One region of the Sporosarcina sp. YIM B06819 genome, then DNA from elsewhere that is predicted to be linked to it. Evidence: riboswitches for the same ligand, from Rfam matches in the RefSeq annotation. Region 1 holds a riboswitch; each other region holds the start of a gene.
The links. Region 1 has a riboswitch for thiamine pyrophosphate ahead of tenA (thiaminase II). Riboswitches for the same ligand answer to the same signal wherever they lie in the genome.
Positions count from the first base shown of each region.

Region 2: it holds a riboswitch for thiamine pyrophosphate, as region 1 does, so the genes downstream of both, thiT (energy-coupled thiamine transporter ThiT) here and tenA (thiaminase II) in region 1, are expected to answer to the same signal.
Region 3: it holds a riboswitch for thiamine pyrophosphate, as region 1 does, so the genes downstream of both, R2B72_RS13675 (ABC transporter substrate-binding protein) here and tenA (thiaminase II) in region 1, are expected to answer to the same signal.
Region 4: it holds a riboswitch for thiamine pyrophosphate, as region 1 does, so the genes downstream of both, tenA (thiaminase II) here and tenA (thiaminase II) in region 1, are expected to answer to the same signal.

Region 1 covers NZ_JAWLIQ010000001.1:91,946-99,800, forward strand. Annotated here, with positions in the region: gene R2B72_RS00500 (metal ABC transporter ATP-binding protein) at 1-78, shown strand, start outside; gene R2B72_RS00505 (metal ABC transporter permease) at 78-935, shown strand; gene R2B72_RS00510 (metal ABC transporter substrate-binding protein) at 969-1,901, shown strand; gene R2B72_RS00515 (ABC transporter substrate-binding protein) at 1,948-2,937, opposite strand; gene R2B72_RS00520 (ABC transporter permease) at 2,919-3,659, opposite strand; gene R2B72_RS00525 (ABC transporter ATP-binding protein) at 3,656-4,405, opposite strand; gene tenA (thiaminase II) at 4,392-5,084, opposite strand; TPP riboswitch at 5,231-5,334, opposite strand; gene R2B72_RS00535 (exonuclease SbcCD subunit D) at 5,486-6,643, shown strand; gene R2B72_RS00540 (AAA family ATPase) at 6,640-7,855, shown strand, end outside.
Region 2 covers NZ_JAWLIQ010000013.1:91,158-99,012, forward strand. Annotated here, with positions in the region: gene R2B72_RS10485 (DEAD/DEAH box helicase) at 1-872, shown strand, start outside; gene map (type I methionyl aminopeptidase) at 930-1,676, opposite strand; gene R2B72_RS10495 (hypothetical protein) at 1,782-1,898, opposite strand; gene R2B72_RS10500 (DUF4870 domain-containing protein) at 1,962-2,309, opposite strand; TPP riboswitch at 2,418-2,520, shown strand; gene thiT (energy-coupled thiamine transporter ThiT) at 2,600-3,157, shown strand; gene R2B72_RS10510 (tryptophan-rich sensory protein) at 3,196-3,930, opposite strand; gene R2B72_RS10515 (M3 family oligoendopeptidase) at 4,198-6,000, shown strand; gene R2B72_RS10520 (GNAT family protein) at 6,008-6,553, shown strand; gene R2B72_RS10525 (carbonic anhydrase) at 6,687-7,262, opposite strand; gene R2B72_RS10530 (hypothetical protein) at 7,344-7,484, opposite strand; gene R2B72_RS10535 (aminopeptidase) at 7,593-7,855, opposite strand, start outside.
Region 3 covers NZ_JAWLIQ010000020.1:3,700-11,554, reverse strand. Annotated here, with positions in the region: gene R2B72_RS13690 (PTS glucose transporter subunit IIA) at 323-805, shown strand; gene R2B72_RS13685 (PRD domain-containing protein) at 956-1,774, shown strand; gene nagE (N-acetylglucosamine-specific PTS transporter subunit IIBC) at 1,851-3,296, shown strand; TPP riboswitch at 3,603-3,711, shown strand; gene R2B72_RS13675 (ABC transporter substrate-binding protein) at 3,849-4,859, shown strand; gene R2B72_RS13670 (MTH1187 family thiamine-binding protein) at 4,872-5,162, shown strand; gene R2B72_RS13665 (ABC transporter permease) at 5,159-5,932, shown strand; gene R2B72_RS13660 (ABC transporter ATP-binding protein) at 5,925-6,659, shown strand; gene R2B72_RS13655 (TatD family hydrolase) at 6,637-7,440, shown strand; gene R2B72_RS13650 (small, acid-soluble spore protein tlp) at 7,544-7,765, shown strand; gene R2B72_RS13645 (rhodanese-like domain-containing protein) at 7,842-7,855, opposite strand, start outside.
Region 4 covers NZ_JAWLIQ010000011.1:120,741-128,595, forward strand. Annotated here, with positions in the region: gene R2B72_RS09295 (DUF3238 domain-containing protein) at 1-1,075, opposite strand, end outside; gene R2B72_RS09300 (DMT family transporter) at 1,140-2,018, opposite strand; TPP riboswitch at 2,156-2,262, shown strand; gene tenA (thiaminase II) at 2,422-3,111, shown strand; gene thiM (hydroxyethylthiazole kinase) at 3,108-3,851, shown strand; gene thiD (bifunctional hydroxymethylpyrimidine kinase/phosphomethylpyrimidine kinase) at 3,848-4,684, shown strand; gene thiE (thiamine phosphate synthase) at 4,677-5,330, shown strand; gene thiW (energy coupling factor transporter S component ThiW) at 5,327-5,818, shown strand; gene R2B72_RS09330 (amidohydrolase) at 6,061-7,665, opposite strand; gene brnQ (branched-chain amino acid transport system II carrier protein) at 7,670-7,855, opposite strand, start outside.

The sequences.
Region 1 (7,855 bases):
GAAGTGTTTACACCTAAAAATATAGTCAGTGCGTACGGTGGACAATTGTCCTTTTTAGATGAGGTGATGGCGAAATGATGCAATTTATCGAAGCGGTTATGCAATATGGTTTTCTTCAAAAAGCACTGATTACATCTGTAATGGTTGGTATCATTAGTGGCGTTGTCGGTTGTTTTATCATTTTAAGAGGGATGGCGTTAATGGGGGATGCGATTTCTCACGCGGTTTTACCAGGTGTCGCAATCTCCTTCATGCTGGGTATTAATATCTTCTTCGGGGCTGTAACAACGGGTATTTTAACAGCTATTGGAATCGGCTTTATCAATCAAAATAGCCGTATAAAAAATGATTCTTCAATTGGTATCATGTTTACAGCTGCATTTGCTGTTGGGATTATTCTCATTACAGTCTTGAAAAGCAGTACAGATTTGTATCATATTTTGTTTGGTAATGTGTTGGCTGTTAGACCTTCGGATATGTGGATTACACTTATCGTCGGCATCATTGTCTTGGTCAGCGTGTTTCTGTTTTATAAAGAATTGCTCGTCAGTTCGTTTGATCCAATTATGTCGCAGGCGTACGGTCTTCCGAACAAGCTGATTCACTATTTTCTAATGGTGTTGTTGACGCTTGTGACAGTCGCATCGCTACAGACTGTAGGAATTATTTTAGTAGTGGCAATGCTCATTACACCAGCATCGACAGCTTATTTACTGACAGATCGATTGTCCACGATGATCTTCCTGTCGGCATTATGCGGCACGATTTCAGCGGTCATCGGCTTGTACTTGAGTTTTACGTATAATCTTGCGTCGGGTGCAACGATTGTTCTTGTTGCCACGGCTTTGTTTTTCGCAGCCTTTATTTTCTCGCCAAAACAAGGATTATTGTTGCGAGCTATTCGAGTAAATAGACAAAAGTCAGCCGTCTTATAAGCGGTATTCTAAATGAAGAGGGGAAGTTATTGAATGAAAAAGAGTATGTTACTGATTGCAATGCTGGCTATTGCAGCCATTGTATCGGCATGTGGCCAGGGCACATCTGCACCGAAAGAGAAAAGCGATAAATTGCAAGTCGTTGCTACGTATTCGATTGTGTACGATATTGTAAACAATGTGGGGGGGGATTTGGTCCAGGTACATAGTCTTGCACCGATCGGATCGAACCCTCACCAATATGATCCACTTCCAGCAGATGTCGCGTTGACGACAGATGCGGATGCTGTATTTTACAACGGGTTAAATTTAGAAGAAGGTAATGCCTGGTTTACGAAATTGATGGAAACGGCAGGCAAGTCGGGGGAAGATGCACCCGTATTCCGTGTAAGTGAAGGGGTTGTGCCGATGCTCCTGAATTCAAAGGAACATAAAGGGGAAGAAGATCCTCACGCATGGCTTGATGCGCGTAACGGTATTAAATATGCAGAAAATGTTCGGGATGCCTTAATAAAGGTAGATCCTAAAAATGCGGATAGCTATACTAAGAATGCAGATGCTTATATAGCCCAACTTGAGGTTGTTCATGAGGAAATTATGGATAAGATGAGCCAGATTCCGGAAGAACGGCGTATCCTCGTAACGAGTGAAGGGGCTTTCAAATATTTCACTGCAGCGTATGATGTTCGTGCGGCCTTCATTTGGGAAATTAATTCACATAATGAAGGAACGCCTGAACAGCTAACAAGCATCATCTCGATCATTAATGAGGAAGATGTTCCGGCGCTATTTTTAGAAACAAGCGTTGATCCGCGAAGCATGGAGATGGTATCAAGAGAAACGAAAGTACCGATTCATGGCAAGATATTTACAGACTCTCTTGGAGCACCAGGGGAAGATGGCGACACGTATATCAAATTGCTACAATGGAATACGGATATGATTTATAGTGGTTTGAAGAAATAAAAAGTAGCTAGGATCTCACATTTAATTGAGGTCCTAGCTGCTTTTTTTAGTTCATATTCACAAAAATCTCTTCAAGATTCGCTTCCTTTTTCAATAAACCCGTTGCCTTCATCCAATCGGCAGTTACTCTCCATGTCTCTTCGTCTTGTTCACCAAATGTACTAGGAGACTTCATTTTCGGCAGAAGAATTGAGAGGGACTCTTTTTCTACTTCTTTAACGAGTGGGAAGTTGGCTTCGTCTTGGTGTTTTAGCAAAATAGATAGCGCTTCTTCCGGGTCCTTTTCCATATCATCAAAAGCTTTTCCAGCTGCGCGCCAAAATGCTGCGATATTTTTCTGTTCTTTCTTCCAAGTATCATCACTTGTCACGACGACTAGCTCGTAAAAGGAAGGTACACCGAAGTCTGTCGGGTCGATATAGCCCGTAGGAAATCCTTCATATTCTAGTAAGGGTACTTCGTGATTAATATATGCGCCGATGACAGCGTTCGTTTTCTTTGAAATCAATGAAGAATTCAGCTCGAAACCAACATCTACCATATTAACTTTACTGTAGTCAGCATCGTCAGCAACCATCATCGTCTCAAGCATTGCTTCATTCAAAGGAATGCCAGTATAGCCGACTGTTTTCCCTTCCAAATCTTTCGGTCGCTCAATGCCACTCTCTTTTAGAAAAGCAACATGATTCAATGGTGAGCGGACGAGGACGCCGACGGACTTTACGCCGATGTCCTGTTCAGAGCGTGCGATAATGACATCCGGCTGATATGTGATACCCATTGTTACTTTTCCTGCAGCGGCAAGATTGATTGGGTCGGTCGGATTTGCTGGAAATTGAATATCCAGTTCGATACCTTCATCAGCAAAATAACCTTTTTCTTCGGCGACGTAGAGGAAGCTATGTACTGCATTTGGATACCAATCGAGCATAATACTTACTTTTTCGGTTTCTTCTTTATTGCACGCGCTAACCAATAAAATAAGCGCAATGCCGGTTAACAATAAGGTGATCTTCTTCAATTTTTTATCCTCCATTTTAACATGCGATTTTCAATAATGGTAACGCCTATGAATAAAGTAATGCCGACGATCGTGAGTACAAGAATCGGCGCGAACACTGCCGCGCCATCGAATTGTGTCATCATGCGACGGCTAAAGTAACCGAGCCCGGCCTGCGCACCGAGCCATTCTCCAATAGCTGCCCCAATTACACTTAAAGTCACCGCGACTTTCAACCCGGAAAAGAAATGAGGAAGAGCAGTTGGGACAGAATATTTCAAGAAAATATCTTTTTTTGTAGCACCCATTGTTAACAATAATTCCTGCATGTCTTTTTTTCCGGATGCCAGTCCATCAAATGTATTCACTGTAATCGGGAAAAAGGTGATGAGTACAGTGACAGCGACCTTGCTCCAAATTGTATAGCCGAACCATAGAACGAAAATAGGTGCAAGTGCGATAATGGGAATCATTTGGGATGCGATGAGAATCGGATAGAATGCCTTTCGTACGCCCGGACTGGCAGACATCCACACTGCTATTATGGACCCTGCAACGATTGAAATGATAAGCCCGATGATGATCGTTAGCAAAGTCGCTGGCAAATGATTCAGTAATAATACTTCCTTTAGCTCCCAAAACCGACCTAAGATTTGAATGGGAGAAGGCAGGATGAACGGTTTGTCGTAAAGGCGTGCACCTAGCTCCCAAAAACAGACGAACAGTATGAAAATCATAAGGGAAGAAGTATTTTTCATACGTGTACCTCGCTCCGCAGATTACTAAGCAACCGCTCTTTCAGTTCGAGCATTTCGGGATGATGTAAATCAATACGTGTTCGTCGTCTTGCAAGAGGTACTTCGATCTCTTCGATTGAATTGACCGGTTTATTTTTCAATAGAAAAATACGATCGGATAGAAATAAGGCTTCTTCGACATCATGGGTTATGAATAAAACCGTAACTTGTCGCTTTTTCCATTGGTCGATCAACCATTCCTGCATGGAGAGCCGTGTGATGGCATCGAGTGCTGAAAAAGGTTCATCCAACAGTAGTAAGGGATTGCCAGACAAGACTGCGCGTAGAAAAGCTACACGCTGTTTCATACCACCTGATAATTCGGCTGGATAACGGTCTTCTGTTCCGGCAAGCCCAAATTCATGCAATAGTGGCTGGACCAGTTCACGTGCGGGCTGCTTATCCATCCCTGAGATTTCAAGTGGGAGGCAGGCATTTTCTAAAATGGTTCGCCACGGTAGAAGTAGATCTTGTTGTGGCATATAGCCTACTTTTCCAAGGCGATTGCCGTCTGGATTGTCCGCAAGTGAAATGGTCCCTGCTGTAGGTTCATCCAACCCGGTAACAAGGCGGAAAATCGTACTTTTTCCCGAGCCACTCACACCGACAATCGAAATGAATTCGCCAGGATGGATGGTAAATGACAGTCCATCGAGTATGTTGCTAGCGGATGGATAATTAAATGAAATACGGTCAAACGCCAACATGAAAACTTTTTTCTCCAGGCCACATCTGTTTGTCGTTTGCCATATCCCAGAACATGTATTCAAAACGTGTCGTATTAAGGAAAATTTCTTCGAGTTTCAACAGTTCATGTTCAGGTTTACCAGCCGCAGCTTTATCCATCAATTCGATGCACCAACTAGCGAGTTCACCGAATTCGTCTGATGAATACATGCGGACCCAATCTCCGTATAACGGATGATCTTTGGCACCTGGAATAGCATTCAGCTCCTTGCCAATTTCCCAATAACTCCACGCACAAGGAAGCAATGCCGCAATGACTTCTGCAACTGTCCCATTTTGGCAAACATGCAACATATAATGCGTGTACGCAAGCACAATAGGGGACGGCTTTGCGGCTTCAAGTTCTTGTACCGAAATACCAAATCGTTGTGCATAGCTTCGGTGTAGGGCCATTTCGGTGTTCAACGTACCATCAAGTAGCGTTGCAAACTTGCCCATCGTTTCCAAATCGTCCGCTTTAACAGCGCCAATCGCAAACACTTTTGCGTAGTCAATTAAATACAAGTAATCTTGCACCATATAAAATCTAAATTTATCCGGATCGAGCGTCCCATCACCAATACCTTGCACAAATGGATGGCTATGATTCTGTCTCCAGATTGGTAAGGTCTTTTCAAGCAAGCGGTCAGTAAATTTCATAACTAAAACACTCCCTTTTTATTTTTATCCAATCAATCCGCCGGAGGCTTTAACTTTACTTGGAAGAATAAAGTTAAAAACCCACTCCTTGAAGAAGAAGTGGGTTGTGGACAGTCAAAAATATCCGGAAGATAGACCGGCAGAATTTCTTGTCAGCACCTCTTCCTTACGCTGGTATTAACCAGTTCAAGTTATAAGGGTCAAGGCACATGCCTCTCTCAGCTCTGTTAGAGCACCCCTAGCGGTGGATCTTATGCAATTGGACTTGCCCCCATTATAGGCATATGTAAATCACAAGGTCAACCATTAGTATGGAAATAGGAGGAAAAGTGGCAATGGATTCATTTTTTCGGCCTAGTCCTGTAAAGTAGTAGCAAAGAGGGTCGAAAGGGGACAAGACATTGAAATTTTTCCATACGGCGGATTGGCATTTAGGCAAACTAGTTCAAGGAGTTTATATGACAGATGGGCAGCGCTATGTGCTGGATCAGTTTATTGAAGCGATAAAAGAAGAGAAGCCAGATGCGGTTATTATCGCAGGAGATTTGTATGACCGGGCAGTACCGCCAACTGAGGCAGTTGCGTTGCTCGATGAGGTACTTGAAAAAATAATACTAGAATTGAAGACGCCTGTTCTTGCAATCGGCGGCAATCATGATAGCCCGGGGAGGCTGAACTTCGGTAGCGGTTTGATGCGGGCTAACGGTTATCATATTGCTGGTCAAATGGCGAAGGACATTGAGCCAGTCGTTCTGTCGGATGAATTCGGTGAAGTTCATTTCCACCTAGTGCCGTTTGCAGACCCTTCCGTTGTGAAACATCTTCACGATGATGCCACAATTTCCAATCATAATGATGCAATGAAAAAAGTAACAGAAAGTATTTGTGCAAACTTGCAGGAAAACGCGCGTCATGTTTTTGTTGGACATGCATTCGTGACTTCTCACGGAGAAAGTGAAGCGAACACGAGCGATTCGGAACGTCCGCTAGCTATTGGGGGCGCTGAATATGTATCAGCACATCTATTCGAGCCATTCCATTATACAGCACTCGGTCACTTACATCAGGCGCATTATGTGTTGAATGAAACTGTTCGCTATGCAGGTTCGCCCATGAAATATTCCATTTCAGAACAACATCACAACAAAGGATTTTTTGTTGTTGAACTTGATGCTGAAGGACAAGTGGTTGTTGAAAAACGGGAACTGATACCCCAGCATGATATGCGGACAGTGGAAGGCACAATGGAGGACATTTTATTGCATGCCATTAGTGAAGATTATGTATTCGTTAAGTTGCTAGATGACACGCCGGTTTTATTCCCAATGGAAAAGGTTCGGTCGGTCTATCCGAATGCAATGCATGTTGAACGGAAAATGTTTATGCCGTTAAGGAATGAAGAGAATGAACAGCGGATTGACCATGGAAAACAGGATGATGTGGCACTTTTTAAAGCATTTTACGAGGAAATGAAGGGTGAAGCGGCGGATGCGGAAACAGAAGAACTGTTTGCACAAGTGCTTCACGAAGTTATGCACAAGGAGGGGCTTGCGCAATGAAACCTATCCAATTAACAATGACAGCATTTGGACCGTATAAAGGGACGGAAGTCGTTGATTTTAGAGAGCTAGAAGACAATCGGCTGTTTGTGATTTCTGGTGCAACGGGTGCCGGAAAAACGACGATTTTTGATGGGATTTGTTTTGCGTTATATGGACAAGCGAGTGGCGAAGACCGAGTGGATAGTGGAGCGATGCGCAGTGATTTTGCGGATGATGCTGTACCGACAACGGTTGAATTGTTGTTTGCTATACATAACCGAACGTATCGTATACTGCGGCAAATTCCGTATATCAAACAAGGTAATAAAACGAAATCGGCTGCCCGTTATGAGTTTTATGAAGTGACAGCTGATGGAGAAGTACCAATTGTTGATCGGCAAATTGTGTCTGAAATTGATAGAAAAGCTGAGGAGCTAATTGGTTTTACACAGGCCCAATTCAGCCAAATTGTCATGCTACCCCAAGGGGAATTCCGCAAGTTTCTAACATCTGATACAGAAAATAAAGAAGCAATTATGCGGAAAATATTCAAGACAGAACCTTACCGTGAAATTGTAGACAAGTTGAAAGGCAAGAAGGATGCAGCGCAAACGGCACTTCTCGGCGAAAAACAACAAAAAGACGGACTCGTTAAGCAAATACCATCACTATTACCGCAGCGCGAATCGGCTATTTTTGCCTTATTGGCAAATGATAATGTTAATGACCATCAAGTGATGAGCGCGTTGGAGACGGAACAGGTATTTTATAATGAAAAAGTAACGGTTGATAAACAGCGTTATGAAACGGCTGTTCAACAACATGCGGAAATGCTTGAAAAGTACCATGCAGCCAAAGGATTAAATGAGCGATTCGATGAGTTAGCACAAAGAAAAGCAGTCTATGAAGAGCTATCGAATAAGGTCCCATTTTTGGAAAAAGAGGCGAAACGGCTTGGGGATGCAGAACGTGCAGTGGCGATTGAACAATTGGACATGCAGTTTGTAGAGCTTAAGAAAGAAGTGGGCATTAAACAAGAGCATCTTGAAAAAGCTGTTCGTACCGTTCAAGTCATCGCAAAAGAAGTAGAAGAGATTGAAGCACAGTATAGTATTGAAGAAGGAAAGAAGCCTGAACGTGAAGAATTAGCAGAGAGCTTGATTCGATTACATGACGCATTGCCACAGGTTGCAGCGTTGGCTTCTAAAAAAGAGACGCTCGCCATGCTGA
Region 2 (7,855 bases), on a different contig from region 1:
GAACAGGAGTCACTGTTACTCAACTAATTGGTGGGGCTAATATGCAACGCCAAATTGAGCATTTGAAAAAAAAGCCGACGATTGTTGTTGGAACACCAGGTCGTTTAGCTGAGCTTGTGAAAGTAAAGAAATTGAAAATGTATGATATTCGTCATATTGTACTGGACGAAGGAGATCAGCTCCTATCACGTGATCACCGTGTAGTTGTCAAAAATATGATTGAAGCAGCAAATCCAGACAGACAAGTCATTGCTGTATCTGCGACTATTACAGAGGAAATCGAAGTAGTTGCCAGTAAATTTATGAATAATCCTGTTCGTATTCAAGTCGGTGCTGAAGAAATGCCGAAATCGGGTAAAGTCGTCCATTCATTTGCGAAGACCGATGTACGAGATAAGACGGACGTCTTACGAGGAATTTCTCATTTAAAAGGAATCCGTGCTCTTGCCTTTATTAATAATGTCGATCAGCTTCGGATGAAAGAAATGAAGCTCAAGTACAACGAGGCACCAATTGCGGTTCTTCATTCCGAAATGAAGAAATTCGAGAGACAGCAAACATTGGACAGTTTCCGTAAAGGTGAGTTACGTGTACTAATCGCGACGGATCTTGCAGCACGTGGGTTGGATATCGAAGGGTTAACGCATGTTATCCACGTAGACGTGCCTCATACGATTGAGCAATACTTACACCGTTCGGGTCGAACAGGACGGGCAGGCGAAGACGGAGAAGTGTTAACGTTGTTGTCCTATGCAGAAGAACGTGATTATCGTAAACTGACTAAAGGTATTAAAACAGTTCAGAAAGTATGGTATAAAGGTCAGCTGACAGAAGGTAACTCGAAGACGGTTGGCAATGTTAAAAAGAAATAATGAAAAAGGGCTCTCCTGTGAATCGGTATGGATTCAGAGGGGAGCCCTTTTGTCGGATTAGATTTCAGTTAAAATAATTGGTGCTCCTTTTGTGACAATTACTGTGTGCTCGATTTGAGCAACGAGGGAATTATCAGGTGTGACGAATGTCCAACCGTCACCTAATTCGATAATATGCTCAGCTTTCTGTGAGATGAAAGGCTCAACAGCTAAAACCATACCTTCTTTTAGCAGTGTTTTATCGGATGGGTCAAAATAGTTTAAAATATGTTGGGGTTCTTCATGGAGAGATTTACCAATGCCGTGACCCGTTAAATTTTTAATAACTGTCAGTCCGTGATTTTTTGCTTCGCGCTCCACAGCTTTACCGATTCTATTAAGACTAGAACCTGCTTTGACATTTTTCATAGCGAGCTCGAAGGCACTTTTTGCCACGTCGCAAAGCTGTTGTTTTTTTTCATCAGGTGTTCCAACAACAAAAGAGATACCTGTGTCGGCAAAATAGCCGCCGTAAGAGCCAGAGACGTCAATATTGACGAGGTCGCCGTCCTGAATAACGCGAGCGCCTGGGATGCCATGGGCAACTTCATTGTTGACACTGATGCATGTATAACCAGGGAAATCGTATTGATCGATTGGTGCAGAAACGGCACCTTTTTCTTCAAAGAGACGTCCACCGAGTTCATCAATTTCCTTTGTTGTTTTACCTGGAACAGTCGCTGCTTTGAGTGCTTCGCGGATTTCCGCAACGATTTTGCCGATTTTTTTTAACGCTTCGATATCCTGTTCAGTTTTTGCAATCATTATGCACAAATCCTTTCTGCCGTTCGTTTTTTCTATATTACACTATATCATATTGCAACGCGGAAAAAAGCCTGCAAACCATTTTAAAGTTTGCAGGTTGGTGAATTACTTTTTGGGAATCCTCACATCTGTACTTTTCTTATTGGTAAGTATTTTTCGTACAATTGGATAGACAATAGGTGCGACTTTAATAGCTGTTTTAACTAATTTACCAAGATTCAAATTCATCCTACTCCTAAGAACAATATTTGTTAGTCAATTCCCGTGTTTCAAGTGTGTTAAACCTTATTTTAATACCTTGACGCCCTGAATGACATTCCAAATCACAATGATAATGAACAGCAGCCCATAGATTAACATGAAAAGAAAGGGGGTTAGCTGCCAAAAACCAAACCCCAAGTCTTCACCGGACATGCCACTTATGCGGGTTGTAAAAGAAAACATTGAAAAAGAAAAAATAATTAATCCTGCAATTAGTAATACAACAGGAACAAGATGTGATACAAGAGATCGTTTAGCATGAAATTTAATTTCTCGGTCATCAGTAACAAAATAAATAATGACTGGTAGAAGTAAAGGGGCTAAAAAAACACTGAAATAGCATAAGGAAGCCAATAGTTTATTATTTTGCAAAGGAATCCCTCCGTTGTCCATCAATTATACTAGGTTAATTAGTATACCTGTTAATTATCTTGCTTAAAGATTCACTATCTTATACAATGAACTAGATAATTGAATAACTCGAACCACAAGGGGGGCCTATTTTGGCTGAGATTGGACGATTTGTCCTGACCCTTCGAACCTGTAAGATTATTCTTGCGTAGGGATGTGGATGGTAATCGTCATATTTATGATGTCCCATTCTATCCGGGATGTCTTTTTTTATGCCCACATTCCTACGCCAACTAGAAGGAGGAAGAAATTTGGATCGTAAACGTCTGCAGTTTTTATTAGAAGTAGCCATTTTAGGGGCAATTTCATTTGTGCTCGATCAAATCGGCTTCAAAATGCCACAAGGTGGCTCGGTTACATTGTCAATGTTGCCGATTATCGTCATGGCATTTCGGTGGGGGATTCTTGGTGGTATGTTGACGGGATTTGTATCCGGTTCTTTACAGGCTCTAATGGGTGGCTATATTTTGAATCCAATACAAGCCACACTCGATTATTTTGTAGCTTACGCACTGGTTGGCGTCGCGGCGGTTACACTTGGTTGGCTGTTGAGTAGCAAAGCGAAAAGTAATAAAGGGTCGATGGTCACGGCGATAGTTGTCGGGACGATTATCGGTGGATTACTCCGCTACCTCATCCATTTCATAGGGGGAATAGTGTTCTTTGGTTCGTATGCACCCGAAGGGCAACCGGTTTGGCTTTACTCACTTGTATACAATGGCAGTTATATGATTCCTGCAATTATCATATCAGCCATCGTCGCCTCGTTATTATTCACATCAGCACCACGTCTACTTCAACCTAAATAAAAATCGCCGTTCTTCTCAAAGGAGGAACGGCGATTTTTCTATTTAGCGGATGTTAGCTGTTTTCTTTTGAAAAAAATAACGGCGGCAATGGCTGCTGTTAGAAACAGTGCTGCAGCTGAAACAAATAATTCATCCACACCGTTTTTCACTGCAATCCCTATAAATGCCCACATGAAGACACTGCTGAGCGCTATATCAGCATGATGGTATAGGAAATGGAATGCAATCGCAGTAGCGAAGGTCAAATAAATGACTGTCCATAATGGATCACTTAGTCCCCAACCAGACCATTCATGTAGTGTCAGGACATAACTGACATTAGCAATAGTCACTACAAAAATCCAACCAAGGTTAATGGCAATCGGAATTCTGCCGAACAATTGGTTGTCTTTCTTTGGATAGGAAAAATAAATGCCCAGTAGCACGGCAAGTAGTAGTGCCATAAAGACAATTGTCCAATTAAAGAAGCCGTAATGCCAAAGCAGAAGCCATACGATATGGAGCAGACAACTAGCTACAAACAGGGTAGCCCTCCAATTTTGTATTGTCTGGTTAGCATTGAGGTTATTGTGTCTAAAGCCGTACAGCCAGAAGCCGAGCAACACATAAATGATTGCCCACAGTGCAAAGGTATATCCTGCTGGCATAAAAAGCACTGGTAACCTATTTGCGATTTCTACGGTTGTGTTTCCGTTAAAAGTTGTACTATTTGCTGCTACATTGACAAGGACAACTGCAATGAGCGAAAGGGTCATCATCATAATTCTATACATATTCAAATCCTCCTATTGAATAGTATACATAGGAAAGGCCGAGCTTGCGAAAGAAAGTATGAAGTTTCCGTCACAATTTAACTTGAATCAGCAGAAGCCCCCTGCTGATTAGGGGAACTCAGACTAAGAACGCCGCGTCCTGCGGGCGCAATTCGAAATTTGGACACAATTACGCCAAGGCGCAATTGATTAATTTCTGCCGAAGTTTCATGTTATAATAAAAGGGTGTTTTTAGAAAATTTAGAACGGTCCAAGGGGGAAATAATGTTGACACAACAAACGTATTCTGAAGTATGGGATCTGGATGTATTTTTCGAAGGTGGAAGTGAGTCGCCACAATTGCGCACGCACCTGGATGATGTGAAGGAAAAGCTCAGTTCATTAGAAGAAGCAGCTCGTGCATTTCAAATTCCAGTGTCAGCTGTTGCGGCAAACGAAGTGGCAAATCTTATCGATTCGATAAAAGATGTGGCGCTAAACATGTCACAAGCAGGTGCTGTTATTGGCTGTTTCCTAGCAGCTAATACAACAGATAAAAAAGCATTAATTCTCCAAGGGGAAACGACTACGCTTAGCGCAAGGTTCTCGACAGTGATGTTGAATATTCAGCAAACACTGGCAAAAGCGAATGAGGATATATGGCAAGAGCTTATGGAATCGGATGAGCTGAAGGAATTTGCATTTGTACTTAATGAGTGGCGCGAAGAAGCTGCTTTGAAATTATCTGAAGAGGAAGAAAGTATAATCACAGCCCTAAGTGTTGATGGTTATCATGGCTGGGGACAATTATATGACTTACTTGTCCGAGATATAAAGATTAAAATCCAAATAGATGGTATGGAAAAAGAACTGTCAGTTGGGCAAGCTAATAATTTAAGTTCACACGCGGATGCTGATGTTCGAAAGCGGGCATTTGAAGCATTAGAAGAAGCATGGGGAGCGAAAGAAGATTTCTTTGCTTCTGCACTAAATCGTCTTGCAGGATTTAGACTTGCGGTATATAAGAAACGTGGCTGGGACTCTGTCTTGAAAGAGCCGCTTTTGCGTAACCGCATGAGCGAAGAAACGCTAGATGCAATGTGGAGCGCAATTAGTGCTAGCAAAGCACCATTTGTAGAATACTTGAACGTTAAAGCAAAAATGCTTGGTACGGAAATGATGAATTGGTATGACATGGATGCACCTGTGACAGCTTCGACGAAGAAGATGGACTACCAAGCAGGTGCACAATTCATCTTGCAACATTTTGGAGAATTTGGTCCTGAGCTAGAAGCGTTCTCAAGAAAGGCATTTGAAGACAGCTGGATTGAGGCGGAAGATCGCCCTAACAAACGACCAGGTGGTTTCTGCACGGGTATGCCGATGTCCGAGCAGTCACGTATTTTCATGACGTATAGTGGGACGATGTCGAATGTTGCAACGCTTGCCCATGAACTTGGTCATGCGTTCCATTCTTATGCGTTACGTCCGGTTCATTGGATGAATCGGCAATATGCAATGGGCGTTGCGGAAACAGCATCGACATTTGCGGAAATGATTGTTGCGGATGCAGCTGTGAAAGCAGCAGCAACGAATGATGAGAAAATTGCATTGTTAGAAGATAAAATTCAGCGTAGTGTAGCATTTTTCATGAATATTCATGCGCGATTTTTATTTGAAACAAGATTTTATGAGGAAAGAAAAAATGGCATTGTTTCTGCAGACAGACTGAACGACTTGATGGCAGAAGCACAGCAAGAAGCTTACGGGGGGGCACTGGACGCAACACATCCACACTTCTGGGCATCAAAGCTCCATTTCTATATTACAAGTACGCCGTTCTATAACTTCCCTTATACATTTGGCTATTTGTTCTCGTTAAGCATTTACGCTAAAGCGTTGGAGGAAGGCCAAGGATTTGAGCAGAAATATATAGCGCTACTACGCGACACAGCGGTAATGAGTGTTGAGGATCTTGCGATGAAACATCTTGGTGAGGATATTTCCCAGCAGGAGTTTTGGGCAAAGGGAGTAGCATTATGTGTGAAAGACGTTGAGGAGTTCTTGGAACTTACTTCGGTAAAAGGGTGAATAGCTATTGATTTTGCTTGAAGGAAAAACTTGTTATTTGCGAATATTGACAGAGGAAGACGCGGCGCTCTTCACGGAATTGCTTACTGCTAATAAAGACTATTGGTCTGTTTTTGAACCACGCCATGAAATGAGTTATTTTAATGTTGCTGTTCAAAGGGAGAAAATTAGAGAGTCCATTTATCAGATGCGAGACAGAAGAGAATATAACTTTGGTATTTTCGATACCAATTCAGGAAGGTTAGTTGGGCATATCTCGCTATACAGTATTAAAAGGCTGCCCTTTTCGAGTGGTTTCGTGGGCTATTCGATTGATGAAAGAGAGATAGGGCGGGGACTTGGAACAGAAGCGGTTCGTCTTGTCACTAATTTCGCATTTGGAAAAATGGCCTTACATCGAGTAGAAGCATTCGTTTCACCTCGCAATATCGGCTCTATGAAAGTTCTAGAAAAGGCAGGCTATTGTCAAGAAGGTTTGATGCGCAAGCTACTCTATATTAACGGTGTTTGGGAAGATCACTATATGTATGCAACAATCGAGGACGATTTTTGAAGGGGTAAGAATACTTTGCGAAAATGGGCAGTAAAGATAAAAAGCCGATACCTGTAAAAAAGGTATCGGCTTTTGTCTAGCTATAGGCGCCAGACGTTTTCATTTCTTGTCTATTTCCCGGGGAATAAGTCGATTAGTTTTTCGTTGCAAAAGCATAGCCATCGACAATTATATCGAGTTTACCCGTATCTGGGTGGGCAACAAGTCCGTGAATCGGTACTGTTGTATCCATTAAAGGGTGATTGCGGACGATATCCACACTCATTCTGACACTTTCTGTCACATCACTAAAACCATGAAGCCAATCTTCCATGTCGACGCCCGAATATTGTAGTGTTTTGAAAAGGTTTTTATCAATTCCTCGATCAACCATCTTATCGATAATTTGATTTGTGTTAATGGAACTCATTCCACAATCATAATGTCCAACGATAAATACCTCATCAGCTTGTAATTCATAAATAGCCAACAGCAAGCTTCGCATAATTCCACCAAAAGGATGGTTTACAATCGCGCCAGCACTTTTAATGATTTTGGCATCTCCATTTTTTAAGTTCATAGCTTTAGGTAACAATTCAGTTAGCCTTGTATCCATACAAGTCAAAATAACGATATGCTTGTCCGGAAATTTTGTTGTCGCATACTGTTCATATTGTTTCTCGATGACGAATGATTCATTAAACTCAAGGATTGTAGAAAGAATTGTCATAGTATAACCTCCAGTAACTTTGATTAGTCCTATATTACAGAAAAAGATGCAAAAAGAAAAGAGCTGCCTAGATGGCAACTCTTAAAATTTGTTTTCTGGTTTTGGATCAATTGTTACTGAGCTGCTAGAATCGAAAGCGCTCGAAAGATAGTGCATCGTAAACGCTGCTGCCAAACCGAGGCAGACTGCATAACCGATGACTGTAGTGAACATTAAGCCCATGTATAAGACCCCTCTCTACAATGATAGTTAGCCTCAGCTCTCATTATACAGTATAAAGTCTTTTTTTTTAAGGGGTAATTTAAATTAAGTCATGAATTGTGAAGTTTTTTAGAAGGCCCAATTGCCTGCACGGAATACTGGCTCAGTAGATCCATCGTCGTAGACTCCATCAATATCCATTTCTTCAGAGCCAATCATGAAGTCGACATGAGTGATACTTTGATTCAAACCGTGCTGTACAAGCTCTTCCCGGGACATCTGTTTGCCGCCCTCGATACAAAAAGCATAAGCACTGCCAAGCGCAAAGTGATTCGAAGCATTTTCATCGAACAGTGTATTGTAAAATAAAAGTCCCGATTGTGAAATAGGCG
Region 3 (7,855 bases), on a different contig from region 1:
TATTAGCATGCCCACACACGCCATGTCTAAAACGATTCTTGCGGCAATGAATAACTAATTACCAACAAAAAAACTAAATATTGAAAAATTTTTAACGTCCCTATTGCTTTTTTATATTTTTAGTGCTATCATCAAAATAGAGTTTCAATAGCGGATCACATGTTACTGATACGATCAGGCATGGTGGTAAACAACGGATGGAGTTTTTTAACCATCCCATTTACCTCCATGCCTTTTTATGTTCTGCGCCTTTTCATTTCATAATAGAATGAATAAGGTCCTTTGAATCTTGACACCGATGACTATGAAGGAGCTAATCGCTATGCTATCAAAACTATTCAAAAAACGTAACCTAGAAATTTTTGCACCTGTTAACGGAGAAATTATTTCACTCGATCAAGTGCCAGATCCAGTCTTTAGTCAAAAAATGATGGGGGAAGGCGTTGCTATCATGCCTACCAATGGACATATTCATGCCCCTGTTGACGGAACTGTTGTTTTAATTTCAGATACAAAGCACGCAATTGCCCTACGTACAACTGATGGAACAGAACTTTTGATTCACATCGGCTTGGAAACAGTTTCTTTACAAGGTAAAGGCTTTAAAGTTTTGGTTGAAACTGGTGATCAAGTATCACTCGGACAGTCATTAATTGAAGTCGATTGGGTGTATATTGGTGAACATGCCAAGAGTATTATCACGCCAATTATTATTACGAATAGCAGTGATAAAAACGTACAATGTGTCCATGCAAATGACGGCATCATGGGGAAAACGTTGTTAATGACTGTTTCTAACAAATAAGACACTTCCGCTGGAGGGTTTAGCTTTAATCAGCAGAGGTTTAGCTATTTACGGAATTGGGTACCTACTTTGGAGGCTCTCGTTACTTTATAGTTGTAGAATTCACTGCTGTTTAAAGTTAAATCTATTAATAGAAGGAGGTGATTTCAAATGAAGATAAAGAAGATCCTTAATAATAATGCAGTTGTTGTCCTAGAAGACGAGCGAGAGAAAATTGCGATTGGTGCAGGAATCGCTTTCAATAAGAAACGCAACGATATCGTCAATGCCGACAAAATCGAAAAGATTTTTGTCATGAGAGAAAACGACAAATTACAGCAGCTGCTCAGTCGGATTCCTGAAGAGCACTTTACCATCTCAGAGGAAATCATTACATACGCAGAAAATCATATGGGTACCAAGTTAAACGAACATATTCATATTGTCTTAACCGATCATCTATCATTTGCCATTGAAAGAGTAAGAGATGGGATTCATTTAAACAATAAGCTGTTACATGAAATCAAAATCTTCTATAGAAGAGAATTTGAAATTGGTCTTTGGGCACTCAAACATATAAAAGAAAAATGCCAGGTAGAAATGCCTGAAGACGAAGCAGCCTTTATAGCGCTGCACATCCATACGATGAAACCACAAGGAGGCGATTTACACGACACAGTTCGGCAAACAACGATTATTCGAGACATGGTTCAGTCGATCAAGAAACACTTAACGATTACGATTGAAGAGGATGATATTTCCTACCATCGCCTCATCACGCATCTCCGCTTTACCTTAGCAAGAATGAATAATTATGGACTTCATACAATGGATGAGGAAATGCTAATTATGATTAAAAAGAAGTTTTCGCTTTCCTTCAATTGCGCCGTCGAGGTCGCCAAGGAATTAGTCACACATTATGGAGTTGAACTACCAGAACAAGAGTTAGGCTATATTGCACTGCATATTGAACGGCTACGAAAGCCGTAAACAACATGACTCGTCATCATATTACTATTATATTAAACTACTTAATTAAAAAAATATGAATAGGGGTGGATTTATCATGATGAAATATTTCCAAAGGCTTGGAAGTTCATTAATGCTACCGGTAGCCGTGTTACCTGCTGCTGCTATTTTAATGGGTATTGGGTACTGGATTGACTCTGACGGTTGGGGTGCTGGTAACGCTGCTGCTGCTTTCTTTATTAAAGCAGGTGGTTCAATTATCGATAACATGTCTATCCTATTTGCAGTTGGGGTAGCACTTGGAATGTCAAAGGATAAGGACGGCTCTGCCGCATTAAGTGGTTTAGTCGGATTCCTAGTTGTCACAACATTACTGTCAACGGGTACAGTATCTATGCTACTCGGTATTGATCCAGGCGAAGTAAACGCTGCTTTCGGTAAAATTGCTAACCAATTTATCGGTATTATTTCTGGTCTTATTGCAGCTGCCATGTACAATCGTTTTAGTCAAGTACAATTACCAACCGCATTAGCATTCTTTAGTGGTAAACGTTTAGTACCAATTATGACTGCTGCTTCTATGGTCGTTGCTTCAGCTGCACTATTCTTTATCTGGCCGGTTGTTTATACTGGATTAGTTAGTTTCGGTGAAGCAATCAGTGGACTAGGCGCTGTCGGTGCCGGACTATACGGTTTCTTTAACCGTCTATTAATTCCTACTGGTTTACACCATGCATTGAACTCTGTTTTCTGGTTTGACGTTGCAGGTATTAATGATATCCCTAACTTCTTGGCAGGTACAGGAACAAAAGGTGTTACGGGTATGTACCAAGCTGGTTTCTTCCCAATTATGATGTTTGGTTTACCAGCTGCTGCTCTTGCTATGTACCATACTGCAAAAACAAAACGTAAAAAACAAACAGCATCATTGATGATAGCAGCAGGATTTGCTGCATTCTTTACAGGTGTTACTGAACCAATTGAATTTGCATTTATGTTCTTAGCTCCAGCACTTTATATTGTTCATGCTGCTTTAACAGGTCTATCTTTATTTATCGCTGCTTCATTCCATTGGACATCAGGGTTTGGATTTAGTGCTGGTTTTGTCGATATGTTCTTAAGTTCAAGAAACCCACTTGCTAACCAGCCTTATATGTTAATCGTCCAAGGTTTAGTGTTTGCAGTTATTTACTACGTGATTTTCCGTTTCCTAATCGTCAAATTCAACCTGAAAACGCCTGGTCGTGAAGATGATGAGGATATCCAAGAAGACGGACCAGTTGCTTCAGCTGGGGGCAATAAATACTCAGGTATGGCTGCAACAATTTATGACGGTCTAGGCGGAGACGCTAACGTTACTTCTGTCGATAATTGTATAACACGCTTACGTATCGAAGTAAAAGATATGGATAAAGTTGATCAAAAGAAGATCAAAAGCACAGGTGTACCTGGCATCAACATTGTCGGATCCCATAGTATTCAAGTTATCATCGGAACGAGTGTACAGTTTGTAGCTGACGAGATTAAGAAGATTCGTAAATAATGAAATGCGGAAGGATCGGGTCATCACATACCTGGTCCTTTTTTCTATTCCATGGAATATTATCTAGCAAAAATGGATATACTACTATTCACAGAGGGGCGGCACATCTCTGTCCCGCGTAAGGGGCACTTTCGGCGGAAGGTGGAAAATAATACGACGCCCATCCGACTAGGGATTTGCCTAGTAGTGCCGCGATTTACATAGAGTATTTCTACTCCTTATCCCCTTCTATTTATTTGGTACTTGCTTCCTTCGCATGAATGTGGCAGAGTAGTAGATGTATTACTAAAAAAAATTCATATGATTCCAATTATGTGGGGGGACCAGTCAAGCTGGTTGAGATTTACTCAGAAAGTATAGACCCTTAGAACCTGATCTGGTTGACACCAGCGGAGGGAACATACTCATTAGCTATGTCTATTGTTTATGCGTTCTTCGGTTGCCCGGAGAACGCATTTTTGCGTTTATTCAGTAGAATACACATAAAACCTCAGTACGGATTTACGTCATGGCGTAATTGATTTCCGCGACAACCGTTCACGCGTAATTGCTATGAATTTAAGAGGAGGAATAGAGTTGAGAAAAGTTTGGCTGTTCGTCATGCTAAGTGTCTTATTAACAGCATGTAGTGCCGATACTGGCAATGAATCAAAGAAAGACGGCGAGTTAGAAAAAATCCGATTTGTACTCGATTGGACCCCAAATACAAACCATACTGGCTTGTACGTCGCACAGGAAAAAGGCTTTTTTAAACAACAAGGACTTGATGTGGAAATAATGCTACCTGGTGAAGCAGGTGCTGACCAGCTTGTAGCAGCAGATAAAGCACAATTTGGCATTGGCGCACAAGAATCGCTGACAGAAGCACGTGCACAAGAAATTCCTATCGTGTCCATCGCAGCCATTCTCCAGCATAATACGTCAGGGTTTGCTTCTTTGAAGAAAGACGGCATTGAATCCCCGAAGGATTATGAAGGAAAAACCTATGGGGGCTGGGGTGCTCCCGTTGAACAAGCGGTCATTTCTTCATTAATGAACAAAGAACAGGCAGATGTCGAGCAAGTTGAATTTATCAACATGGGGAATTCTGACTTCTTCACAGCAGTCGAACGTGATATTGACTTCGCATGGATTTACTATGCCTGGACAGGCATCGAAGCCGAACTGCGTGGAGTTGACCTAAATATGCAGTACTTAAAAGATTTCTCGGACAAGCTTGACTATTATACGCCTGTCATTACGACAAGTGAAAAAATGATTAGCAACAACCCAGACACTGTTCGTTCTTTTGTTAAGGCCGTTACGCAAGGCTACGAATTCGCCATTGCCAATCCAGATGAAGCAGCATCGATTTTATCGAAAGCGGTTCCTGATCTAGATGAAGAACTCGTCAAAGCAAGCCAGCAATGGATTTCTTCGCGATACCAAGACGACGCACCGCGTTGGGGTGAGCAACAGCTGAGCACTTGGCAAAACTACGCTGAGTGGATGAATGACAATGATTTACTAGACGGCGAATTTATCGCAGAAGATGCTTTTACCAATGAATTTCTACCCAAATAAGGAGGCGTTACTATGACAAACGCACTGTTGAGTATTCAAATCATACCGAAAACACCCAATGGAGAAGATGTGATTCCTTACGTCGACGCTGCTATTGCGGTCATTGATGAGTCTGGAGTCCCTTACCAAGTATCACCACTAGAAACGACAATGGAAGGTAACTTGACGGAGTTACTCGCTATTGTACAAAAAATGAATGAGCGCATGGTTGCAATCGGTTCACTAAGTATCATTTCACAAGTAAAAATATTTTATAAGCCAGATGGTGCTTCCATGGACAAATTGACGGAGAAATACCGTTGAAACACTTATTAAAAAAAGGATGGCGACCAACATTGGTCATCATCCTTTTACTTATCCTATGGGAAATAGCCGGTCACCTATTTGATATTCCAGCATGGTTACTCCCCGTCCCTACACAAGTATGGCAAGAAGTCATTCATGGTTGGACGCATTATTCTGGTCATATCTTATCGACTATCCGTCTCACACTTACTGGTTATGCGATTGGCGTCATCGTAGGCCTAGCTGTTGCCATAGTGCTATTCCGTCTACCCGTGTTACAGGAAGCCCTTTATCCGTTACTGATATTATCGCAAAACATTCCGATTATCGTGTTGGCACCTTTGCTCGTCATCTGGTTCGGATTCGGTATGTTGCCGAAAGTGATTATTATTGTACTCGTGTGCTTTTTCCCAATTACCATCGCCGCATTAGATGGTTTGCGGCAAACGGACCGAGATTTATTGCATTATATGAAAATGACAGGGGCAACAAATCGGCAAATTTTTTGGAAGTTGCAATGGCCCTATGCCCTTCCCTCTCTCTTTTCCGGTTTAAAAATTGCAGCTACCTATAGCGTCATGGGCGCTGTCATTTCAGAATGGCTCGGTGCCAATAAAGGAATCGGTGTCTATATGACACTAGCCTCATCTTCTTTTAAAACAGATCGCGTGTTTGTCGCGATTTTACTAATTATGATTTTAAGTTTAACTTTTTTCGCCGTTATTGCATGGATTGAAAAATGGCTATTCCGTTGGCAACGACAAGGAGGGAATTCATCGAATGGGTAAATTACAATTACAGCAGATTTCAAAATCTCACGGTAATCATCACGTACTGAAAGATGTATCCTTTCATGTCGATGAAGGCGAATTTGTAACCATTGTTGGGCCGTCTGGCAGTGGAAAAAGTACATTATTTCAACTCATTGGCGGCTTATATCCACCAGATCATGGCGAGATTATACTGGATGGCAACACGCTTAACAACTCGCGTGGCCACATTAGTTATATGCCACAAAATCCTTCTTTGTTCCCGTGGCGAACGATTTTACAAAATGTATTATTGAGCTCGGAAATTGCTGGGCAAAAAGATACCGCAATTGCATTGGAGCTAATTGACAAGGCAGGACTAGGTGGCTATGAGCAAGCTTATCCACACCAATTATCCGGCGGCATGAAGCAGCGCGTCGCCTTTATTCGTAGCCTAAACAGTCCTCAGTCCATCATTTGCTTGGACGAACCATTCTCTGCACTCGATGAATTCACGCGATTTGAAATGCAGGAGTGGTTGCTAGCCATTTGGGAACAATACCGAAAATCGATTGTATTCATCACACATAATATTGAAGAAGCTTTATATTTATCCGACCGAATTTTAATTCTTTCCGATAAACCAGCGTCCATCTGTAAGGAAATTAGCGTTCCTTTTCCAAGACCAAGGACGGAAGATATGTTATTGAGCGAGCCATTTATGCAGTTAAAGAGGGAGATTCATGATGAGTTACGGGGAAGATGATCGACTACCAATCATTGATGCGCATATCCACCTTGACCAATATGACTCAGCGGGGCAGAGTACAATCATCAATGATTTGGAGTGTCCATCCTCTGCGCTAAGCGGCTTAATTAGTGTATCAATGGATCTTACTTCCAGCATCCACAATCTAAAACTTGCAGAAAGTTATTCGGGCATCTACCCTGCCTTTGGCTATCATCCAGAGCAGGAGCCGCCTTCTGATATTGTCCTGCAGGAACTATTTACTTTCATGCACATACATAAGGATAAGATGGTTGCACTTGGGGAAGTTGGATTGCCCTATTATTTGAGAAAGAAGAACCCTGACCTGCAGCTAGAACCTTATAAAGAAGCACTTGATGCATTTATCCGTCAAGCTAATACATGGAACAAACCTATTGTACTTCACGCTGTTTACGAAGATGCCGAAACAGTATGCGATCTATTGGAGAAGTATTCTGTGACGCAAGCGCATTTCCATTGGTTTAAGGGTGCATCATCTACTATTGAGAGACTGATATGCAATGGTTACTATGTATCAGTGACGCCCGATTGCGTCTACGAACCAGAAATCCTTGGGCTTATTGAGCAATATCCTATCGAACGCTTACTCGTCGAAACAGACGGGCCATGGCCGTTCTCGGGACCCTTTGAACATGCGATGACTCATCCGACGATGATGCACCACTCGATTGCCAAGATTGCCTCTGTGAAAAAAATGGATTGTCGAGATGTCTATCGGCAGATGTATAACAATACTAAAAGATTGTACTTTGGCTAATTAAAATGAATACAGCGCTAGGTTACTCCTCCATCGAATAGTTCTTAGGCATTCGGGCATGCTACCTCTTGAATGATTTTTTAACAATAAAGGAGGAAGCATGATGTCAAAAATCACACCCAAACCAAACGATTCAGCTGATAATGAAGAAAGGCTTAAGAAAACAATTAGTAATTTTGAAGCGGCAGAAGCAGCAATGGAGTTCGCGGAAGGAAAAGAACTGGCAGCCATCCAGGAAAAAAATTCTCGACGGAAAGAAGGCATTAAAAATTTAAAAGAGGAAATTATTGAAGAAGATAAATCACGCATTAATGGGTATCTTTAATGACTCGTTAAATGTACCCATCCACTATGCTCCGGCACTCTAGGATAGCACCGGAGCATAGTTTTACAACATCATATCAATGAAACAATT
Region 4 (7,855 bases), on a different contig from region 1:
AAACTTCGTGATGCGGTGCTTGGTCATGGTAGCCGGTCATATCAAACGTACCATCTTGCCGCAGTACCGCCTGCACTTCATAGTCTATTTTCGGTGCAGGTGTGAGAGGATTACCGACTGCATGTGTGATAAAAAATCCAGATTCCTCTTGCTTATGATCCAAACGCTTCAAGACAATACCCTCATGAGAGGCGGTTGCTTGTTCACGAAATTGCTTCAAACGATTATAAGCAATCGTCGGTCCAACAGCTTTCGTGAACGTCAACGGAGTGCCAATCTGATCATATGCAAGCTCAATATGGACACGGGTTCGAAAACCTTCTCCATGCACATCAAACCCTCTGTCATCCCCTTTAAAATAATGGTTCCACGCCAATACATTCGGATTCGTCACCCATCGATCTGCCAAAAAAGTTGTATAGCGGAATTGCCATCTATCCACATTCGGGCGGCGTATCCGATCTTGAACTGGCACCAACAATTCTCGCGGCTTAGCAATCCATTTCGACATTTCAAACACCTCGACCGCCGCCTTTTCTTTCGACGAAGCCGGATTGACTAGACCAAAAGCAGTTGAAAATATGGACTTACTGACATTAAATCGATCTTCCGACTGGGCTAGTGTACGCTTTGAGCGAATCGTATAACGGTAGGTTTCATCCAACGAAATATCCCGGTCCACGTAACAATTATTGTTGACCGTTGTCAGATACATATCATTACGAAACACGTCATAGTCCTCAACTTCACTCATTTCCTCCCACGACAAGGCGATTTGCGTCTTTGCAACAATCGTTGTCATGACAAGTGATTGAAGTGGGTTGTCCTTATTCTTCTGTTCAGCAAACGCCGATGTTTGCAACGCAATCACATCGACAACTTCCCCATTTTCTACGCGCTCAATCGCATATGTAAAGAGCTTTGCATGCTTAATATCACCATCACTAAACTCCGGTACAGTCCCCTCGTATACATGCTCCTCGTCCTTATAAACATGATAGATTCCTCCAACATCATTCCATGTGAATGAAATAACATCTTCCTGATGCACAACGGTTTTTATTTCAAAAAGCACCGGATTCACCTCCCTCATGATAAGTGTGAGGTACTTTATCCTCAGTTAAACATGGGGGCAAAATTCAAACTGTTTTACTTTCTCCTCCGATAATTGTATAGACAATCCCTCCGAAAATAAGAAAGATGCCCATAGTTTGCAGACCAGAAGGATGGAAATCTAAAATAATCGTATCAAGTAAAATGGCAACAACCGGGTCGACAAATACCAAGGCAGAGATGACAACTGTTGCTAATTTCCGGAGGCTATTGAAAAACAAATAATAAACAAATCCCGTATGTATTAAGCCCGTCCCAATGATGTATAGCCAGTTTGAATCGCTTAACCCTACGAATACAGTGAAGTTCATAAACGGAAATAACATCAAAATGCCAATCGAAGTTTGAACAAACGTCATTGCATACGCACTTAGCCCCGTAATCTCTTTCCCAATTAACATCGTCATTGCATAGCACACAGCTGAAAGAATAGCCCAGCCAAAACCCGAACCAACGAATTCTGTCAGCGAAGTGAAACTTCGTATACCGATAATGAAGACACTTCCTAGAAAACAAGTGATAATCGCCAGCAATGCTGTCACTGTCATCTTTTCTTTCAAAAATAAGCTGCCTATGATTAGTACAAAAATCGGTGCTAAATTATAAAGAGTGATAGCAACTGTAATGGACATTTCTTCGAATGCCTTGAATAAAAACACCCAATTCAACACTAAAAAGACACCACAAATAATCGTTTGCACAACTTCCCGTTTTTTCCAAACCTCCACTTTTTGTTGACCTGTGACGATCCAGCAGAAGCTTAAAAAAAGCGTGGCGCAAATACAACGAACAAATACTAATTCCACCGCAGGAATCCCAGTCTTTCCCGTGAAGAATCCAATTGAACCGAAAATTGCCATCGCCAGCGTCATTTGTAGCATCGGAACACCATTCAAATTGATCACCCTATACTTTATTAATAGTTTCATAATACTCTAAAAACAATATGTTTAACAAACTTATTTTAAAATGGTAACGAAAAATAATTTGTATCTTGTCAATTATCAATTTCATGTTATAGTTGTGATGAAAATAGAATATTTTTTGCCACTAGGGGAGTCTTGTAAAAGGCTGAGACGCATATAAATATGCGGACCCTTGGAACCTGATCTGGATCATACCAGCGTAGGGAAGTGGGACCGCGCTGTTTTTTATTGACCAAACCATCGTGGGCCGCTTCCTGATTGCAATCGGGAGGCGGCCTTTTTAATTTTATTCAGCGGGAATTCAAACCCCGCCGAATAGTGACCCAAAGCCTTCGGCGGATGTCACAGATTTTCAAAATTAGAGATACGAGGAGTGGGCAGGATGACGTTTTGTGAAGAAGTACGGTCGGAATGTGATGCGTTATGGCAAGGAAGCTTTGACCATCCATTTGTCAAAGGAGTTGCGGACGGCACGTTGCCGCTAGATGTGTTTAAGTTTTATGTGCAACAGGATTCTTATTATTTGTCCCATTTTGCAAAAATCCAAGCGCTTGGTGCTGTGAAGGCCAACAATTTGAAGACGACACAGCGTTTTGCGGTACATGCAGAGCAGACATGTAGTGCCGAAATGTCCTTGCACAAGTCATTTTTCACCATGCTAAAGGTAACTGAAGAGGAACAAGCCTCGTTTCAGCCTGCACCGACAGCCTATCAATACGTTTCGCATATGTATCGCGTAGCTCACGAAGGTGATTTAGCGGATATCCTTGCTGCGTTGCTACCCTGTTACTGGTTGTATTACGAAATTGGCGAACGACTAAAAGACGCTAAACCGAATCACCCCGTTTACGATAAATGGATTCAAACATACGGTTCTGAATGGTTTGAAGGGCTTGTACAAGAACAAATTTCCCGGATGAATGAACTGGCGGAAGCTGTTTCACCAGAGAGACGCCAGCAGCTAAAAGAACATTTCCATAAGAGTAGCTATTATGAATGGCAGTTCTGGGAAATGGCCTGGACGAAACAACAGTGGGCCATTCACTCATACGAGGGAGTGGTGAGCAAATGATCCAACAATTACGAACAGAACAACCACTCGTGCACTGCATCACCAATATTGTCGTTGCCAACTTCCAAGCGAACGGCCTGCTAGCACTCGGCGCATCACCCGTTATGGCAGATGCCGTAGAGGAAGCGGCTGAAATCGCTAGCATCTCGTCTTGTACCGTGTTAAATATTGGCACACTAAAACGAGAAACCGTAAAAGCAATGCTACTTGCAGGGAAAAGTGCTAATCAATATGGCAAACCTGTCATTCTCGATCCTGTCGGGGCTGGAGCAACCGCATTCCGCAAAGAATCCGTTTTAGGGATTTTAGATGAAGTCGATGTGACGCTCATCCGTTGTAATGCAGGAGAACTAGCCGCCATTGCAGGCGTGAAATGGGAAGCAAAAGGCGTCGATGCAGGTCAGGGAGATGCGGATTTAGCCACACTTGCGGAGGAAGTGGCACGTAGACACCACTGTATCGTCGCCGTTACTGGCGTAGTCGATATTGTAACTGACGGCAACAAAACGCTTCACATTAGAGGCGGGCATCCACTGATGGCTAAGATTACAGGTGCCGGCTGCCTACTAAGTGCAGTCGCAGGTGCATTTTTGGCTGTCGCGAATGAAAATCAGATAGATGCGGTGGCAAGTGCATGTACTTTTTATAAGAGGGCTGGACAACGGGCTGCCGAAAAATCTGAAGGCCCTGGTGATTTTCAAGTTCAGTTTTTGAACGCCCTTGGAGGTGAAGTGGAATGACAGCCATCGCTTTAACAGTAGCAGGGTCCGATAGTGGAGGTGGGGCAGGCATTCAAGCTGACTTGAAGACATTTCAAGAGTTAGGCGTCTTCGGCACCTCTGCACTAACGGCTGTAACAGCACAAAACACACTAGGTGTACACGGGGTTTATCCAATTGAGGCGGCGGGCGTGACCGCACAAATGCGAGCAGTACTAGACGATTTCAACGTTGGAGCAGTGAAAAGCGGCATGCTATTTTCCGCGGACATCATTCGTGCGGTGGCAGAAACGCTGCAATCTTACAGTACGCCAACGCTCATTATTGATCCCGTTATGATTGCCAAAGGCGGTGCTTCCCTTTTATTAGAGGAGGCTGTAGATGCGTTGAAAACATTTTTGATTCCAATGGCTTCTGTCATCACACCTAATATTCCAGAAGCAGAAGTGCTAGCGGGCATGACAATCGAATCGGATGTAGATGTTGAGGAAGCCGCAAATCGTATTTTACAGTTGGGCGCAGGAGCTGTCGTGATGAAAGGCGGTCATCGGCAAGGAGTCCACTTTGCGGAGGATTTATTTTTATCGGCAGATGGCGAACGCCTTGCCCTTCGCTCCGAATGGATCCACACCCAAAATACACACGGCACCGGCTGTACATTTTCTGCGGCGATCACCGCTGGGATTGCACTAGGCATGCCCATTTCTGAAGCAGTCGTCGATGCCAAACGGTTTATCCAAGCAGCGATTACTGACGGTTTAACGCTCGGCACGGCAGGACATGGACCGACTAATCATTGGGCATATAGACAAAGGAGTGAAGCAACACGAAAGGAGACTGTTTTCATTGATTAAGCAACAACTACAATTGTATTTCATCATGGGTAGCGTCAATACAGGGGCGTCTAAGCCACTAGAAGTATTGGAAGCGGCTCTGCAGGGTGGCGTGACCTGTTTTCAATTAAGGGAAAAAGGTCCAGGTGCTTTAATTGGAGATGAAAAACAAGCATTTGCAGTAGCTTGTCAGACACTTTGTCGGCACTTCAACGTACCCTTTATCGTCAATGATGACGTGGAGTTAGCAATAGCCATTGATGCAGATGGCGTGCATGTTGGGCAAGACGATGAAATGGCAGCAATAGTACGGGATCGAATTGGCAAAGACAAGATACTAGGCGTTTCCGTGCACAACGAGTCGGAAATGTTGGCGGCTATCGAAGTGGGTGCAGATTATGTGGGAATGGGACCCATCTATGCAACGTCATCTAAAGCAGATGCAAAACCTGTCAGCGGGACTGCTTTCATTCGAGAGATGAGCCGCCTTTACCCTGCCATGCCAATTGTCGGTATCGGCGGTATTACGATTGCTAACTTTAAACCGGTCTTAGAAGCAGGTGCTTCAGGCGTCTCAATCATTTCAGCCATCGCTTCAACCATTGACCCCTATATCGCAGCTCGCCGTTTCAAAATTGCATTAAACAAGGAGGTTATTTCATCATGACAACTAAAAAAATGGTTATTATGACAATGTTCGTCGCCATTGCAGTTGCAGGTTCCACATTCGTATCATTCCCGGCAGGTATTGCACGCGCCTATCCTATTCAACATGCCGTCAATGTCATTGCTGCTATTATGCTCGGACCAGTTCCAGCTGTCATTATCGCTTTTGTGACAGGACTCGTTCGGATACTCACCGGTACAGGCTCACTGCTCGCATTTCCAGGTGGCATGATTGGCGCATTCCTTGCAGGTATGTTGTATAAGCAGTTCGGCAAAACATGGCTGGCAGCTGTTGGAGAAGTCATCGGGACAGGCGTTATCGCCTCACTTATTGCGGTGCCTTACGCAAAAATACTGATGGGTACCACAATGACCGCCTTCTTCTTCGTACCACCATTTCTCGTATCCAGTATAAGTGGTGCAATGCTTGGTTTAGTACTTGTTGTACGATTGCAGAATACAAAGGTTAGCGGTAGGATTATGGGATAGTTGTGTGATTTTACACAGACGTTTCTAATTCGGAAAAATGCCCAGGAGTGGTTGCATAGACTACTAGCGGGAATCAGAATAGCGTTCTCTTGCACAAAGCACTCTATCGAAGTCCAGGTATTAATCAGTTTCCCGAAATACTTCTTTTATTTTATCCAATACGAAAACCACTCTGCATCACAGAGTGGTTTTTCAATCTTTTAGATGGACCATAACACTTGTTTTAGTCTGCTAGAAACTACTTAAGTTATCATCTGATACACAACTTCTCCATCCATGTACGTTTCATACACAGATACGTCCCCGATTTCCTCCTCAGGTATGGTGAACAAATCACGGTCAAGCACAGCAAAATTGGCTTTAAACCCCGTTTTCAGCATCCCTTGACGTTCCAGTCCACAAACAGCTGCCGCTTCTCGCGTATAGAGTGCAACTGCCGTTTCTACATCAATACATTCCGACTGTCCCGTATCCACCCCATTGTATGCCGTACGTGTCACGGCCGACTGAATACCTGCAAATGGGTTGACCGGATCTGCCCAAGACGTTGCAGGGGCGTCTGATGATAACGCCGTCTGAATACCACGCTCTAAAAATGTTTTGATTGGATAAGATGACTCGGTTCGGCCTTCTCCTAAGTTCGTTAAATAACTCTCGATTTCTGCGAACAAAAAGATCGACTGCGGCACAAAGGCAATCCCTGTCTGTTGGGCAATTGCCAGTGCTCGTTCCGTAGGCATTGCTGCATGCTCGATTCGGATGGATGGTTTGCCTTCCAGCCAAGGCTTACGATCTGCAAACGTCTCTGTAATCAAGTCAATCGCATTGTCGCCCATTGCATGAACGGCAAGCTGGATGCCATAGCGTTCAGCAAGATCCGCGGCTTCCGTCAGCTCTTCGCGAGTCGTCGTCGCAATCCCATGCTCATCTCGGCTTCCTTTAAACGGTTCAGATACCCACGCTGTACGCCCAGACACGCTGCCATCCGAGAACAACTTGATACCACCGATTCGGATGGATGCCTCATGATTGATACACGTAGCAGCATCAAGTTTCTTGAATTCATCCAACGTGTAATACATGACTGTGTCATGATTGAATCCAAGGCTACGTGCCTCCTCATACATCTCCAAATAATCATATGTCCCGTCATGTAACGCCATCATTTCCGTCACAGCAGTAATCCCGTGCGTCACTAGGTCATTGCCTGTTTCGACAAGTATTTTTGCAGTTTCAGTTTGCGTCAATTTCGGCATGTGGTCTTTTACAGCTTTCTGGGCAGGAATTTCACGTATAATGCCCGTCAGGTCGCCGTTTTCATCCCGCTCGAACTGGCCACCTTTCGGATCCGGTGTGTTCCGGTCAATGCCTGCTATTTCAAGTGCCTTGCTGTTGACCGAAATAATATGTGCACATGTTCGCGTCACGACAACCGGTGAATCCGAGCATGCTTCATCCAAATCATGACGATTTGGCGCACGTCCTTCGATAAGTTTGCCTTCGTCATAGCCCCAGCTTTCAATCCAGTCCCCTGCCTGCTGCTCACCTCGACGCTCTCGAATTCGCTCTTTTAGTTCTTCTATAGAATTTGTGACAGGTGCCATACACGGAATCTGCTTAGCGAAATCCGCTACGTATACGGGGTGCAAATGAGCATCGACGATTCCCGGAATGACTGTCCTACCTTCTAAATTCATGCCACCTTCCAAAGAAAACGGTAGAGCAGAATGGTTACCAATCCATTCAACAACTCCATCTTTCACACTAAATGCGTCTGCATATAACGCATCCGGATTTGCTGTAAAAATCTTTGCATTGTAGAAAACTGTACGTTTTGTCTGTATCATGATGTCACCTTCCGCTATCTGTAGTTGTTTCGTCAGAGACTGTTTGCTCAGAAACCTGCTTTCTCCCGCCCCAGTAAAAATCCAATGCCCATCCGACAGCACCGCCCACAATTGCCGGAACTAGCCAAGAAAATCCGCTTGTACCAAACGGTAAAAACCCGAGCGTTTTTAGAATGAATGCATCACCAAT